DNA from 2 places in the Streptomyces sp. NPDC044921 genome. Region 1 is predicted to be linked to the other one. Evidence: predicted binding sites of a transcription regulator. Region 1 holds the regulator's gene; the other holds the start of a gene.
The links. Region 1 encodes HrcA, which represses chaperone genes, less so after heat shock. Its sites were predicted from a motif close to TTNGCACTCNGNNNNNCNGAGTGCNAA; they were not measured.
Positions count from the first base shown of each region.

Region 2: the regulator HrcA is predicted to act here: its motif matches at 4,819-4,845, upstream of groL (chaperonin GroEL).

Region 1 is NZ_JBWKIF010000009.1:301,468-308,989, reverse strand. It holds gene hemW (radical SAM family heme chaperone HemW) at 1-65, shown strand, start outside; gene AC07DA_RS17190 (DUF3097 domain-containing protein) at 84-887, opposite strand; gene AC07DA_RS17185 (MBL fold metallo-hydrolase) at 919-1,650, opposite strand; gene hrcA (heat-inducible transcriptional repressor HrcA) at 1,822-2,838, shown strand; gene dnaJ (molecular chaperone DnaJ) at 2,838-3,974, shown strand; gene AC07DA_RS17170 (nitronate monooxygenase) at 4,099-5,187, shown strand; gene AC07DA_RS17165 (16S rRNA (uracil(1498)-N(3))-methyltransferase) at 5,184-5,924, shown strand; gene AC07DA_RS17160 (VOC family protein) at 5,943-6,335, shown strand; gene AC07DA_RS17155 (hypothetical protein) at 6,385-6,942, shown strand; gene AC07DA_RS17150 (S41 family peptidase) at 6,988-7,522, shown strand, end outside.
Region 2 is NZ_JBWKIF010000001.1:131,080-138,601, forward strand. It holds gene AC07DA_RS00685 (alpha,alpha-trehalose-phosphate synthase (UDP-forming)) at 1-1,040, opposite strand, end outside; gene AC07DA_RS00690 (glucosyl-3-phosphoglycerate synthase) at 1,113-2,057, opposite strand; SAM riboswitch class I at 2,212-2,367, shown strand; gene thrC (threonine synthase) at 2,386-3,672, shown strand; gene AC07DA_RS00700 (ubiquitin-like small modifier protein 1) at 3,757-4,032, shown strand; gene AC07DA_RS00705 (cold-shock protein) at 4,471-4,674, shown strand; gene groL (chaperonin GroEL) at 5,006-6,628, shown strand; gene AC07DA_RS00715 (NADH:flavin oxidoreductase) at 6,821-7,522, shown strand, end outside.

The sequences.
Region 1 (7,522 bases):
GGGCCGTGCTCACTCTGCGGGGCAGGTTGCTGGCCGACGGCGTGGTGCGCGACCTCGTGGACTGAGCGAGCGCTCGGCGGTGGCTACGGTGCCGTCACGAAGTCGATCAGTTCCTCCACCCGGCCCAGCAGTTCCGGTTCCAGGTCCTTGTACGAGCGGACCCGGGACAGGATCCGCTGCCACGCCGCGCCCGTGTGCTCCGGCCAGCCCAGGGCGCGGCAGACCCCCGTCTTCCAGTCCTGGCCCCTCGGGACGCGGGGCCAGGACTCGATCCCCAGGGACGACGGCTTCACCGCCTCCCAGATGTCGATGTAGGGGTGGCCGACCACCAGCGCGTGCTCGCTGGTGACCGACTCGGCGATGCGCCACTCCTTCGAGCCCGGCACGAGGTGGTCGACCAGGACGCCGAGGCGCGCGTCGGGGCCGGGTGCGAAGGAGTCCACGATCGACGGGAGGTCGTCCACGCCCTCCAGGTACTCCACGACCACGCCCTCGATGCGCAGGTCGTCGCCCCACACCTTCTCGACCAGCTCGGCGTCGTGCCGTCCCTCGACGTAGATGCGGCCGGCCCGGGCCACGCGCGCGCGTGCTCCGGGGACCGCCACCGAACCCGAGGCCGTACGGGCGGGGCGCGCCGGGGCGCCGGACGAGGGGCGGACCAGCGTCACCACCCTGCCCTCCAGCAGGAAACCGCGCGGTTCCATCGGGAACACGCGGTGCTTGCCGAAGCGGTCCTCCAGGGTCACCGTGCCGGCCTCGCAGCGCACGACCGCCCCGCAGAAGCCGGTGCCGGGCTCCTCGACCACCAGGCCCGGTTCCGCCGGGACCTCGGGGACCGGCTGGGGCTTCTTCCACGGCGGGGTCAGGTCCGGAGAGTACTGGCGCATTCGGATGACGATAGGAGAACCGGGCGGGTGGTCACGCAGACACGCCGAAACGCGCCGCCAGCGCGTCCCGCTGGGCCCGGACGAACGCCGCGTCCACCACCGCTCCGTGACCGGGCACGTACAGCGCGTCCTCGCCGCCCAGGGCCAGCAGCCGGTCCAGGGCGGCCGGCCAGTGCGACGGCACCGCGTCCGGGCCCGCCTGGGGCTCGCCCGACTCCTCGACCAAGTCGCCGCAGAACACCACCTCCGGCTCGCCCGGCACCAGCACCGCCAGGTCGTGCGCGGTGTGTCCGGGGCCGACGTTCGCCAGCAGCACCTGGCGGCCGCCGCCCAGGTCGAGGGTCCACTCGCCGGAGACCAGGTGGCGGGGCGGGACCAGCCGGTCCGCCGATTCCCGCGCGACGGTCTCCGCCAGGCCGTTGCGCACCGCGTCCGCGCACAGCTCCGCGCGGTCGCGCGCCCGGGTCAGCACCGCGTCCACGCCGACCGCGCCGAACGCCTCCGCGTCCTCGAACGCCGCCACCCCGAAGACGTGGTCGAAGTGGGGGTGGGTCAGCGCGAGATGTGTCACACGGCCGCCGGTGAGCGACCGCGCCTGCGCGCGCAACCGCGCGCCCTCGGCCGGGCTCGACCCGGCGTCGATCAGCAGGACCGCGCCCTCGCCGGCGACCAGCCCCGCCGTGCAGTCCCACACCGGCAGCCGGCACCGGCCCACCCCGGCGGCCAGGCGCTCCCACCCTGCCTCTTCCCAAGTCACCGTCATACGGCGACGCTAGCGGTGCGCCCCGCCCGGGGCACGACGCCGCACGACCAGCCTTGCCGCAGGCGTACCCCACCGCCGTACACTGGGCCGGGGAACATTGGCACTCGCACGCGCAGAGTGCCAGGCCGTGAACGGCGGGCAACGGGCGGACGACTTCTGGAGGTGTGCGCGATGCTCAGTGAACGCAGGCTTCAGGTGCTGCGCGCCATCGTCCAGGACTACGTCGGCACCGAGGAGCCGGTCGGCTCCAAGGCCCTCACCGAGCGGCACAACCTCGGCGTCTCCCCGGCGACCGTCCGCAACGACATGGCGGCCCTGGAGGACGAGGGATACATCGCCCAGCCGCACACCAGCGCCGGGCGCATCCCCACCGACAAGGGCTACCGCCTGTTCGTGGACAAGCTCGCCGGCGTCAAGCCCATGACCGCGCCCGAGCGGCGCGCGATCCAGAACTTCCTGGAGGGCGCCGTCGACCTCGACGACGTCGTCGCGCGCACGGTCCGGCTGCTCGCGCAGCTCACGCGCCAGGTCGCCGTCGTGCAGTACCCGTCGCTGACCCGGTCCACCGTGCGGCACGTGGAGCTGCTCGCCCTGGCGCCCGCGCGGGTGATGCTCGTGCTGATCACGGACACCGGACGGGTCGAGCAGCGCGTGGTGGACTGCCCGGCACCACTGGGCGAGGCCTCGCTCGCGGATCTGCGCGCACGCCTCAACAGCCGGGTGGCGGGCCGCCGTTTCGCGGATGTGCCGAGTCTGGTGGAGGATCTCCCGGAGGCTTTCGAGCCCGAGGACCGGGGTACGGTCTCCACGGTGCTCTCCACACTCCTGGAGACGCTCGTCGAGGAGAACGAGGAGCGGCTGATGATCGGCGGCACCGCCAATCTGACCCGCTTCGGTCATGACTTCCCCCTCACGATCCGGCCCGTGCTGGAGGCGCTGGAGGAGCAGGTCGTGCTCCTCAAGCTGCTCGGCGAGGCGAAGGATCCGGGCGTGACCGTCCGTATCGGTCACGAGAACGCCCACGAAGGACTCAACTCCACGTCCGTCGTGTCGGTCGGCTACGGTTCGGGCGGCGAGGCAGTCGCCAAGCTCGGCGTGGTCGGACCGACCCGCATGGACTACCCGGGAACGATGGGAGCGGTACGCGCAGTGGCACGGTACGTCGGACAGATCCTGGCGGAGTCGTAGTGGCCACGGACTACTACGCCGTACTCGGCGTGCGCCGCGACGCGTCGCAGGAAGAGATCAAGAAGGCCTTCCGGCGGCTCGCCCGCGAGCTGCACCCGGACGTCAACCCCGATCCGAAGACCCAGGAGCGGTTCAAGGAGATCAACGCCGCCTACGAGGTGCTGTCGGACCCGCAGAAGAAGCAGGTCTACGACCTCGGCGGCGACCCGCTCTCGCAGTCCGGCGGCGCCGGGGCGGGCGGCTTCGGAGCCGGCGGCTTCGGGAACTTCTCCGACATCATGGACGCGTTCTTCGGCACGGCGTCGCAGCGCGGACCGCGCTCGCGCACCCGCCGCGGCCAGGACGCCATGATCCGCATCGAGGTGGAGCTCGACGAGGCGGCCTTCGGCACGACGAAGGACATCCAGGTCGACACGGCCGTCGTCTGCAACACCTGCAACGGTGAGGGCGCGGCCCCGGGCACCTCGGCGCAGACGTGTGACATGTGCCGCGGCCGGGGCGAGGTCTCGCAGGTCACCCGGTCCTTCCTGGGCCAGGTCATGACCTCCCGCCCGTGCCCGCAGTGCCAGGGCTTCGGCACGGTCGTCCCGACGCCGTGCCCCGAGTGCGCGGGCGACGGCCGGGTGCGCTCCCGCCGGACCCTCACGGTCAAGATCCCGGCCGGTGTGGACAACGGCACGCGCATCCAGCTCGCCGGTGAGGGCGAGGTCGGGCCTGGCGGCGGTCCGGCCGGCGACCTCTACGTCGAGATCCACGAACTGCCGCACGCGCAGTTCCAGCGCCGCGGCGACGACCTGCACTGCACGGTCACGCTGCCGATGACGGCGGCGGCCCTCGGCACGAAGGTGCCGCTGGAGACCCTGGACGGCATGGAGGAGGTCGACATCCGCCCGGGCACCCAGTCCGGCCAGTCGATCCCGCTGCACGGCCGCGGTGTCACGCACCTGCGCGGCGGCGGACGCGGCGACCTCATCGTCCACGTCGAGGTGCAGACCCCGACCAAGCTCGACCCCGAGCAGGAGCGCCTGCTGCGCGAGCTGTCCAAGCTGCGCGGTGAGGAACGGCCGACGGGCCAGTTCCAGCCCGGGCAGCAAGGGCTGTTCTCGCGGCTGAAGGACGCCTTCAACGGTCGCTGACGCGAAGGGGCTCCGGCGTCGTCCGTCAGGGGGCGCCGGGGCCGCGGAAGCGGTGGTTCCTCTGGTCTGTGCCACCCGGCAGGCCGGTTTCGGAGTCGTCCGGAGGACGTGACAACATGCGGTCATGTCCTCCGCACTGACCGATCTCTTCCCGCTCCCGATCGTGCAGGCCCCCATGGCGGGCGGCGTCTCCGTGCCGAAGCTCGCCGCCGCCGTGTGCGAAGCGGGCGGGCTCGGGTTCCTCGCCGCCGGGTACAAGACCGCCGACGGGATGTACCAGGAGATCAAGCAGCTGAGGAGCCTCACCGGCAGGCCCTTCGGGGTCAACCTCTTCATGCCGCAGCCGGAGTACGCCGACCCCGCCGCGGTCGACGTCTACGCCCACCAGCTGGCCGGCGAGGCCACCTGGTACGAGACCGAGCTCGGCGATCCGGAGACCGGCCGGGACGACGGCTACGAGACCAAGCTCGCGGTGCTCCGCGACAACCCCGTCCCGGTGGTGTCGTTCCACTTCGGCGTCCCGCACCGCGAGGTGATCGACGCCCTGCACCGCGTCGGCACCTTCGTCCTGGCCACCGCCACCACCCCCGACGAGGCCCGGGCCGTCGAGCGGGCCGGCGCGGACGCCGTCATCGCCCAGGGCGTCGAGGCCGGCGGCCACCAGGGCACCCACCGGGACGTCCCCGAGACGGACGGCTCCGGCCTCGGGCTGCTGACCCTGGTCGCGCAGGTCCGGGAGGCCGTCGGCATCCCCGTCCTCGCCGCCGGCGGCATCATGCGCGGCGGCCAGATCGCCGGGGTCCTCGCGGCCGGCGCCGACGCGGCCCAGCTGGGCACGGCCTTCCTCGCCACACACGAGTCCGGCGCGCACGCCCTGCACAAGCAGGCGCTGACCAACCCGCTGTTCGCGCGGACGGAGCTGACCCGGGCCTTCTCCGGCCGCCCGGCACGCGGCCTGGTCAACCGCTTCCTGCGCGAACACGGCCCGTACGCGCCCGCCGCCTACCCGGAGATCCACCACCTCACCGCGCCGCTGCGCAAGGCCGCCGCCAAGGCCGGGGACGCGCAGGGCATGGCGCTGTGGGCCGGGCAGGGGCACCGCATGGCCCGAGAGCTGCCCGCCGGGCAGCTGGTGGAGGTGCTGGCCGCCGAACTCGCCGCCGCCAGGACAGCGTTGTCGGGCGGGGGCGTCGCGGGCGGAGGCGTGCGATGACCGCGCCGGTGTTCGTCGTCGAGCACTTCGACGCGGGCGGCGGCGGACGGTACGTCCTGGACGGGCCGGAAGGGCGGCACGCCGTCTCCGTGAAGCGGCTGCGCCCCGGCGAGGACGTGATCCTCACCGACGGGGCCGGACGCTGGGCGGACTGCGTGGTGCTCGGCACCGAGGGCAAGGACCGGCTCATCGTCCAGCTGGACTCGGTGAGCGAGGAACCGCCCCAGCAGCCGCGGGTGACCGTCGTGCAGGCGCTGCCCAAGGGCGACCGCGGGGAACTGGCCGTCGAGACCATGACCGAGGTCGGCGTCGACGCCGTCGTGCCGTGGGCGGCGGCCCGCTGCATCACGCAATGGAAGGGCGACCGCGGGGCGAAGGCGCTCGCCAAGTGGCGGGCCACCGCCCGGGAGGCCGGCAAGCAGTCGCGCCGGGTGCGCTTCCCGCGGATCGCCGACGCCGCCACGACCAAGCAGGTCGCCGCGCTGCTGCGGGACGCCGACTTCGCCGCGGTGCTGCACGAGAGCGGCGACGTCCCGCTGGCCACGGCCGAGTTGCCGGCGGCCGGCGAGATCGTCCTGGTCGTGGGACCCGAGGGGGGTGTGGCGCCGGAGGAGCTGGCGCTGTTCGAGGAGGCGGGGGCCGGGGCGTATCGCCTCGGGCGCAGCGTGCTGCGCACATCGACGGCCGGGACGGCGGCCGCGGCCGTGCTCCTGGCGCGTACCGGCCGCTGGTCCTGAAAACCCCCTGGAGGCACCGTGGAACTCGCCCAAGTACGCCTGCTCGTCACCGACTTCGCCGCCTGCTACCGCTTCTACGGCGACGTCCTCGGCCTCAAGCCGCAGTCGGGCGCGAGCGAGGGCCCCTACGAGAAGTTCAGCCCCGCGGCCGGCTCCGCGGGGATCGCGCTGCAGGACCGGTCGATGATGGCCGAGGTGCTCGACGAGGTGGGCCGTCCGGCCGCCGGGCACCGGTCGCTGGTGGTCTTGCGGGTGGACGCGCTGGACGCGTACTGCGAGGAGATCACGCTGCGCGGCGCCACCGTCCTGCAGGGGCCCGCGCCCCTGACGGACCGGATGCGGGTGGCCCATCTCAAGGACCCCGAGGGCAACTTGGTGGAGCTCCAGGAGTGGCTGCTGCTGCGCGGTTGACGCCTTTGCGCCCTACCGCGCCGCCCCCGTGGGTGGCAGGCTGCCCTCCATGGGGGCTTCGAGGAGGTTTCGGCGGGGGCCGCGCGGCCGTCGGGTGGCCGTGGCGGCGGTGTTCGCGGTCGTCGCCGTGGGCGGCGCGGTCGCCTGCGAGCCGGGCGGCGGCATCAGTTCCGCGGCCGTCGCGTACACCACCGACGAGACCGTGACGCGGGAACTCAACCGCCAGAAGGCGGGCGTGCGCTGGCTCAGCTGCACCGCCTCCTACGGCGACAGGCGCGAGGACTCCCGGTCGTCGCCCCCGGCGAGCGAGGACACCGTGGCGAGCGTCGACTGCCGGGGGGAGACCGACGACGGCAAGGACATCACCGTCGACGGCGAGGTCACCCACGCGGTGGACGGCGCCTGTGTGCGCGGGAACATCACCGCCAAGGTGGACGGCAAGGTGTGGTTCGAGGTCGACGGGCTCGGCGACTGCGACTCCACCAGCCCGCCCCCGGTGGGCGGCGGGCCCACCGACGGCCGGCCCGGACCGGCGGTCACCGTGACGGTCACGCAGACGATCTGGTGCGACCGGTACCCGGACTGCCGCCCTGTCGAGGGCAAGTGATCCGAACCCTGTCCGCGCGGCGCCCTCGCTGCATAGGGTGATCAGGTGACATCGCCTGCTTACCTCCGGTTCCCGCACGTGCACGGCGACCTGGTCGCCTTCACCGCCGAGGACGACGTGTGGCTCGCGCCACTCGACGGCGGCCGGGCCTGGCGCGTCAGCGCCGACAACACGCCGGTGACCCATCCCCGCATCTCGCCCGACGGCACCACCGTCGCCTGGACCTCCACCCGCGACGGCGCCCCCGAGGTGCTCGTCGCGCCGGTCGCCGGCGGCCCCGCCAGGCGCCTGACGTACTGGGGCAGTGCGAAGACCCAGGTGCGCGGCTGGACGCCCGGCGGCGAGGTCCTGGCGATCAGCTCCCACGGGCAGGCCAGTCTGCGCCGCACCTGGGCGCGCGCCGTGCCGCTGGACGGCGGCCCGGCCACCACGCTGCCGTACGGGCCGGTCGGCCACGTCGCGTACGGGCCGCACACGGTGCTGCTGTCGGCGCCGATGGGGCGCGAGGCGGCCTGGTGGAAGCGCTACCGGGGCGGCACGGCGGGCAAGTTGTGGATCGACCGCGAGGGCGACGGCGAGT
Region 2 (7,522 bases), on a different contig from region 1:
TGCAGCACGACCGGCGTCCAGCCCGGTGTACCGAACTCGGCGTTGATCTCGTCCGCCAGGCGCTGCACCTCGGCCGTGTAGTCCCGGTAGACCGCGAGGTCCTGCCGCGAGGGGTAGGCGAAGGCGACGTGCACCACGCGCTCGCGCCACTCGCCGTGGGCCTCCAGCAGCCGCCGGTAGGCCAGCAGGCCGCGCACGATGTTCTTGGACAGCTCGGTGCGGTCGACGCGGACGATGGTGCGGCGGCCCTCGCCGATCTCCTCGCGCAGCGCCGCCATCCGCTCCTCGACGTCCGGCCGGTGCGCACGCTCGCGCAGGAAGTCCGCGTCGGCGCCCAACCCGTGCACGCCGATCCGCGTGCCGCCGAGCCCGCCCGCGAACCGCTCCGCGCACGCGGTGAAGGCGTCCGCCCAGCGCTGCGTGAGGAAGCCCAGCCGGTCCGCGCCCAGCATGCCGCGCAGCACCTGCCCGGCCACGTCGTCCGGCAGCATCCGGAAGTACTCCGGCGGCGCCCACGGCGTGTGCGAGAAGTGGCCGATGCGCAGGTCCGGGCGCAGTTCGCGCAGCATGCCCGGCACCAGCGTCAGGTGGTAGTCCTGCACCACGACGACCGCGCCCTGCGCCGCCTCCTCGGCCAGCGCCTCGGCGAACGCCCGGTTGTACGTCTCGTAGGACGCCCACTGGCGCCGGAACTCCGCGTCGAAGACCGGCTCCAGCGGCGTCTGGTAGAGCATGTGGTGCACGAACCACAGCACCGAGTTGGCGATGCCGTTGTAGGCGTCGGCGTGCACGTCGGCCGGGATGTCCAGCATCCGCACGCCGTCCTCCCCGGCCCCGCGCCGGACCGCCTCCCGGTCGCCGTCGGACAGCGCCGAGCACACCCACAGGGCGTCCGCGTCCGAGCCGATCGCGGAGAGCCCCGAGACCAGCCCGCCGCCGCCCCGCTTGGCGTCCAGCGAACCGTCCTCACCGACCGTGTAGGAGACCGGGCCCCGGTTGGAGGCCACCAGTACCCGTGCAGAACCGTGCGTCGAACCCATAGGCCTCAACCTAGCCCGCCTGTAAACGCTCAAACGTACGGACCTGCCGCGTCCGGCCGAAAACGGTCCCGGTCAGGCGGCCCGCCGGGCCTGGTACTCGGCGATCTCCACCATCGGCGGGCGTTCCTCGGTGTCGACGGAGTACGTCCGCGGCTCGAAGCCGTCGCCGCCCCGCTCGAACTGCGTCAGGGACGGCCGGATCAGGTGCCCGCGGGCCAGCCGCAGCTGGGCCGTGCGGTAGATCTCGGCGGCCATCCGGCCCAGCGCCTGCCCGTCCTGGTGCCGGTGCTTGCGCACCCCGACGTCCACCTGCGCGAGGGCGTCCAGGCCCACCAGGTGCAGGGCGTCCACCAGCATGCCCAGCTCGACGCCGTACCCGACGGGGAAGGGCAGCTGCTCCAGCAGTGAGCGGCGGGCCGCGTACTCCCCGCCCAGCGGCTGCACGAACCCGGCCAGCTGCGGCCAGTGCATGTTCAGCAGCGGGCGGGCCATCAGCTCGGTGACCCGGCCGCCCTGCCCCGCGGCGCCGCCCAGCGGGCGGTCGTACATGCCCTTGACCAGGTCCACGTCCGGGTCGGTCAGCAGCGGGCCGACGATCCCGGAGACGAAGTCGGACGAGAAGTCCCGCAGGTCCGCGTCGACGAAGCAGACGACGTCGCCGCGCGTGACCAGCAGCGAGCGCCACAGCACCTCGCCCTTGCCGGGGGCGGCGGGCAGGCGCGGGAGTATCGCGTCCCGGTGCACCACCCGCGCGCCCGCCGCGGCGGCCACCTGCGCGGTGCGGTCGGTCGATCCCGAGTCCACGACGACCAGCTCGTCGACGAGCGGGACCTGCAGCATCAGGTCGTGCCGGATGACGGCGACGATGTCGCCGACCGTCTCCTCCTCGTTCAGCGCGGGCAGCACCACGCTCACCGTGCGGCCCGCGCGCTGCTTGGCAGCGAGGATCCGGTGGAGCGGACGCTCGGTCGCGGACCAGGAACGGGTGCTCAGCCAGCGCTCGACTTCTTCCAGCACCGTGGCGGCTCCTTAGCGTTCTCTCGGCGGGACGGACTGTGAGCCATCTCGCGGTTCGGACGACTATCTCAACTGTCCTGGTCGTCGGTTACAGTCTTGGACAACGCGGGTGACCATCGCATGTCCGGGGTCGCCCTCGTTCACAACCACATACAGCTCATCCAGAGGGGCAGAGGGAAACGGCCCGATGAAGCCCCGGCAACCCTCCAGTCGGTTCTCGTAGGTCACTGGCGACCACAGCGCGAGGCTCCCGGCTAGGGAAGGTGCCAAATCCGTCTCACGGCGAGATGCGTCGTGAGGAAGATGAGGAGAAAGGGCCTCGCCTCACATGGCTGTGCAGACTGTTGCAAGCACCACGAACTCCACCGTAGACCTCGGCCCGGCCGCCGCGCTGAGCTGCCGCGAGTGCGGTCACCGCGTGCCCCTCGGCCCGGTCTTCGCCTGCGAGGAGTGTTTCGGCCCGCTGGAGATCGCCTACGACTTCTCGGGCTACGACACCGAGGAGCTGCGCAAGAAGATCGAGGCGGGCCCCGCGAACATCTGGCGTTACGCCCCGTTGCTGCCGGTCCCGGCCGACGTCGCGGACAAGCCGAACATCAACCCGGGCTGGACCAAGCTGGTGCGGGCCGACAACCTCGCCCGCGAGCTGGGGGTGGACGCCGGCAAGCTCTTCGTCAAGGACGACTCCGGCAACCCGACGCACTCCTTCAAGGACCGCGTCGTCGCGCAGGCCCTGGAGGCCGCCCGCGCCTTCGGCTTCACCACCCTCTCCTGCTCCTCCACCGGCAACCTGGCCGGCGCGGTGGGCGCCGCCGCGGCCCGCGCCGGCTTCCGCTCCTGCGTGTTCATCCCGCACGACCTGGAGCAGGGCAAGGTCGTCATGGCCGCGGTCTACGGCGGCGAGCTCGTCGGCATCGAGGGCAACTACGACGACGTGAACCGCTTCTGCTCCGAGCTGATCGGCGACCCGGCCGGCGAGGGCTGGGGCTTCGTCAACGTCAACCTGCGGCCGTACTACGCCGAGGGCTCCAAGACGCTGGCGTACGAGATCTGCGAGCAGCTCGGCTGGCGGCTGCCCGAGCAGATCGTGGTGCCGATCGCCTCCGGCTCCCAGCTCACGAAGATCGACAAGGGCCTGCAGGAGCTGATCAGGCTCGGGCTGGTCGAGGACAGGCCGTACAAGATCTTCGGCGCGCAGGCGCTCGGCTGCTCCCCGGTGTCGACGGCGTTCAAGGCCGGGCACGACGTGGTGCGCCCGCAGAAGCCGGACACGATCGCCAAGTCGCTGGCGATCGGCAACCCGGCGGACGGGCCGTACGTGCTGGACATCGCGCGGCGCACGGGCGGTGCGGTGGAGGACGTGACGGACGAGCAGGTCGTCGACGCCATCAAGGTCCTGGCCAGGACCGAGGGGATCTTCGCGGAGACCGCCGGTGGTGTGACGGTGGGTGTCACCAAGAAGCTGATCGAGAGCGGGCTGCTGGATCCGTCCAGGACGACTGTGGTGCTCAACACCGGGGACGGTCTGAAGACGCTGGACGCGGTGGCGGGCACGGGGCTGACCGCGACCATTCGGCCCAGCCTGGAGTCGTTCCGTGAGGCCGGGCTCGTCTGATCGTTGCCATCTGCGGGCCGGTGGGGGTTGTTCGCGCAGTTCCCCGCGCCCCTGGGTTCGTCACCAACCGGAGGTTCCGAAGTCATGAGCGTCACCGTTCGCATCCCCACCATCCTGCGTACCTACACCGGCGGGCAGGCCGAGGTCGCCGCCGAGGGGGCGACCCTGGGCGAGGTCATCGCCGACCTGGAGAAGAACCACACCGGGATCGCCGCCCGGGTCCTGGACGACCAGGGGAAGCTGCGCCGGTTCGTCAACGTGTACGTGAACGACGACGACGTGCGGTTCGAGCAGGGGCTGGAGACGGCCACCCCGGACGGCGCCGGCGTGTCGATCATCCCGGCCGTCGCCGGAGGCTGAACCGGCCCTGGCGTTACCTGGAGTAATGCCGGTTACCGAGCGTGCATCGAATTGCCCCCACCGTGAGAGAAGCGGAGGGGGCAATTCTGTGTGATTGAGCGCGGTACAGTTGGGGAACGCGGTTCCGATCGCCTGACCGGAACCCTGAATTCCTGCCGCGAGCCCGACAAGATGTAGCCAAAGTGTGCGCGTCTTTCGTGGCTTTTGCGTATTTTGTGTGGCCCGACTTGCCCTGAATTCAGGCGAATTCTCCCCACATTCCGGACCCGGTGCGTCCAGAATTCTCGTCCGATTGACCTGTTGCAGACGGCAGTTGGACAGATACATTCAGCCGCGGTCGACGCGTTCCGGCGCACGCCCCCAACCGTGGGGGGTGAGGTCTGACCCGGGTCCGCGAAGTGTGGATCTGTGCAAGGGCCAGTAATAGGGGAGTTAGGCATGGCTCAGGGCACCGTCAAGTGGTTCAACGCGGAGAAGGGGTACGGCTTCATCGCGGTCGACGGTGGTGCGGATGTTTTCGTCCACTACAGCGCGATCCAGATGGACGGCTACCGCACCCTGGAAGAGGGCCAGCGGGTCGAGTTCGAGATCTCGCAGGGCCAGAAGGGCCCGCAGGCCGACATGGTTCGCGTCACCGCCTGAACGCGCACCACGACCAACGCGCAAGCGACAGGTCTTCTCTGAAGGGCCCGCACCCCCCGGGGTGCGGGCCCTTCGGCCTGCTCGCAGGGGGTGCAGGGGGGTGTTCGCGGGTGGCTGACGCCCCCGCCCGATCCCGGGGAGGCGCTTGCACTCACCATGCCCGAGTGCTAATCATTGCGTTAGCACTCTGAAGGTGAGAGTGACAACGTAAGGACCGGGTCGGTGAGGCCGCGGACCAGGTGGGGCAAGGAACCACCGGTCGGGGGCCGTCCGTCGCGGGCGCGGGCGCGGTCCGAAGTAATCACCCCCAGTCCTGGAGGGACCACTTCACATGGCCAAGATCATCGCGTTCGACGAGGAGGCGCGGCGCGGCCTCGAGCGCGGCATGAACCAGCTCGCGGACGCCGTGAAGGTGACGCTCGGCCCCAAGGGCCGCAACGTCGTCCTCGAGAAGAAGTGGGGCGCGCCCACGATCACCAACGACGGCGTCTCCATCGCCAAGGAGATCGAGCTCGAGGACCCGTACGAGAAGATCGGCGCCGAGCTGGTCAAGGAAGTCGCCAAGAAGACGGACGACGTCGCCGGTGACGGTACGACCACGGCGACCGTCCTCGCCCAGGCCCTGGTGCGCGAGGGTCTGCGCAACGTGGCCGCCGGTGCCAACCCGATGGCCCTGAAGCGCGGTATCGAGAAGGCCGTCGAGGCCGTCTCCGCCGCCCTGCTGGAGCAGGCCAAGGACGTCGAGACCAAGGAGCAGATCGCCTCCACGGCCTCCATCTCCGCCGCCGACACCCAGATCGGCGAGCTCATCGCCGAGGCCATGGACAAGGTCGGCAAGGAAGGCGTCATCACCGTCGAGGAGTCCCAGACCTTCGGTCTGGAGCTGGAGCTCACCGAGGGTATGCGCTTCGACAAGGGCTACATCTCGGCGTACTTCGCCACCGACATGGAGCGTATGGAGGCCGTCCTCGACGACCCGTACATCCTGATCGCCAACTCCAAGATCTCCAACGTCAAGGACCTGCTCCCGCTCCTGGAGAAGGTCATGCAGTCGGGCAAGCCGCTGCTGATCATCGCCGAGGACGTCGAGGGCGAGGCCCTGTCGACCCTGGTCGTCAACAAGATCCGCGGCACCTTCAAGTCCGTCGCCGTCAAGGCCCCGGGCTTCGGCGACCGCCGCAAGGCGATGCTGCAGGACATCGGCATCCTCACCGGCGGCGAGGTGATCTCCGAGGAGGTCGGCCTCAAGCTGGAGAACGCCACGCTCGACCTGCTGGGCAAGGCCCGCAAGGTCGTCATCACCAAGGACGAGACCACCATCGTCGACGGTGCCGGCTCCGCCGAGCAGGTCCAGGGCCGGGTCAACCAGATCCGCGCCGAGATCGAGAACAGCGACTCGGACTACGACCGCGAGAAGCTGCAGGAGCGCCTGGCGAAGCTCGCCGGCGGTGTCGCGGTCATCAAGGCCGGTGCCGCCACCGAGGTGGAGCTCAAGGAGCGCAAGCACCGCATCGAGGACGCCGTGCGCAACGCCAAGGCGGCCGTCGAGGAGGGCATCGTCGCCGGTGGTGGCGTGGCCCTGCTGCAGGCCTCCCAGGTCTTCGAGAAGCTGGAGCTCGAGGGTGACGAGGCGACCGGCGCCAACGCCGTGAAGCTCGCGCTGGAGGCCCCGCTGAAGCAGATCGCCGTCAACGGTGGTCTCGAGGGCGGCGTCGTCGTGGAGAAGGTCCGCAACCTCCAGGTCGGCCACGGCCTGAACGCCGCGACCGGTGAGTACGTCGACATGATCGCCGAAGGCATCATCGACCCGGCGAAGGTGACCCGTTCCGCGCTGCAGAACGCCGCCTCCATCGCCGCGCTGTTCCTCACCACCGAGGCCGTCATCGCCGACAAGCCGGAGAAGGCCGCCGCGCCGGCCGGCGGCGGCATGCCGGGCGGTGACATGGACTTCTGATCGACCCCGTCGATCGACGTCCTTTCCCAGGGCGGCACTTCCTGTTCGCAGGGGGTGCCGCCCTTCGGCGTGTGCGGGATCACAGGAGGCACGGGATGGCGGCGGCGGGCCGCATGGTTGAACCTGGGGTCCGATGCACGTGCACATACTGCCTGGTATGAGCATACTGTCCGTATCCGAAGGAGCCCCCACGTGACCGTCGCCTCCCGTGCCGCCGCAATCCTGTCCCGGCCCGTCACCCTGGGCGGGCTGACCGTCCCGAACCGGATCGTGATGGCGCCCATGACGCGCATGTTCTCCCCGGGCGGCGTGCCCGGCGAGGACGTGGTCTCCTACTACGCGCGCCGCGCCGCCGCCGGGGTCGGCCTGATCGTCACCGAGGGCACCTACGTCGGCCACGAGTCGGCCGGGCAGAGCGACCGCGTGCCGCGGTTCCACGGCGAGGAGCAGCTCGCGGGCTGGGCGAAGGTCGCCGAGGCGGTGCACGCCGCGGGCGGCACGATCGTGCCGCAGCTCTGGCACATCGGCATGGTCCGCAAGCAGGGCGAGCCGCCCGTCGCGGACGCCCCGGCCGTCGGCCCCTCCGGGCTGCGCATCGGCGCCGACGAGCCCACCGGCAAGGCCATGACGCAGGCCGACATCGACGCCGTCGTCGGTGCCTTCGCCGAGGCCGCCGCGGCCGCCGAGCGCATCGGCTTCGACGGGGTGGAGCTGCACGGCGCCCACGGCTACCTGCTCGACCAGTTCCTCTGGGAGGGCACCAACCGCCGCACCGACGCCTACGGCGGCGACCGGGTCGCCCGCACCAGGTTCGCGGCGGAGATCGTCGCGGCCGTCCGTGAGAGCGTCTCGCCCGGCTTCCCCGTCATCTTCCGCTACTCCCAGTGGAAGCAG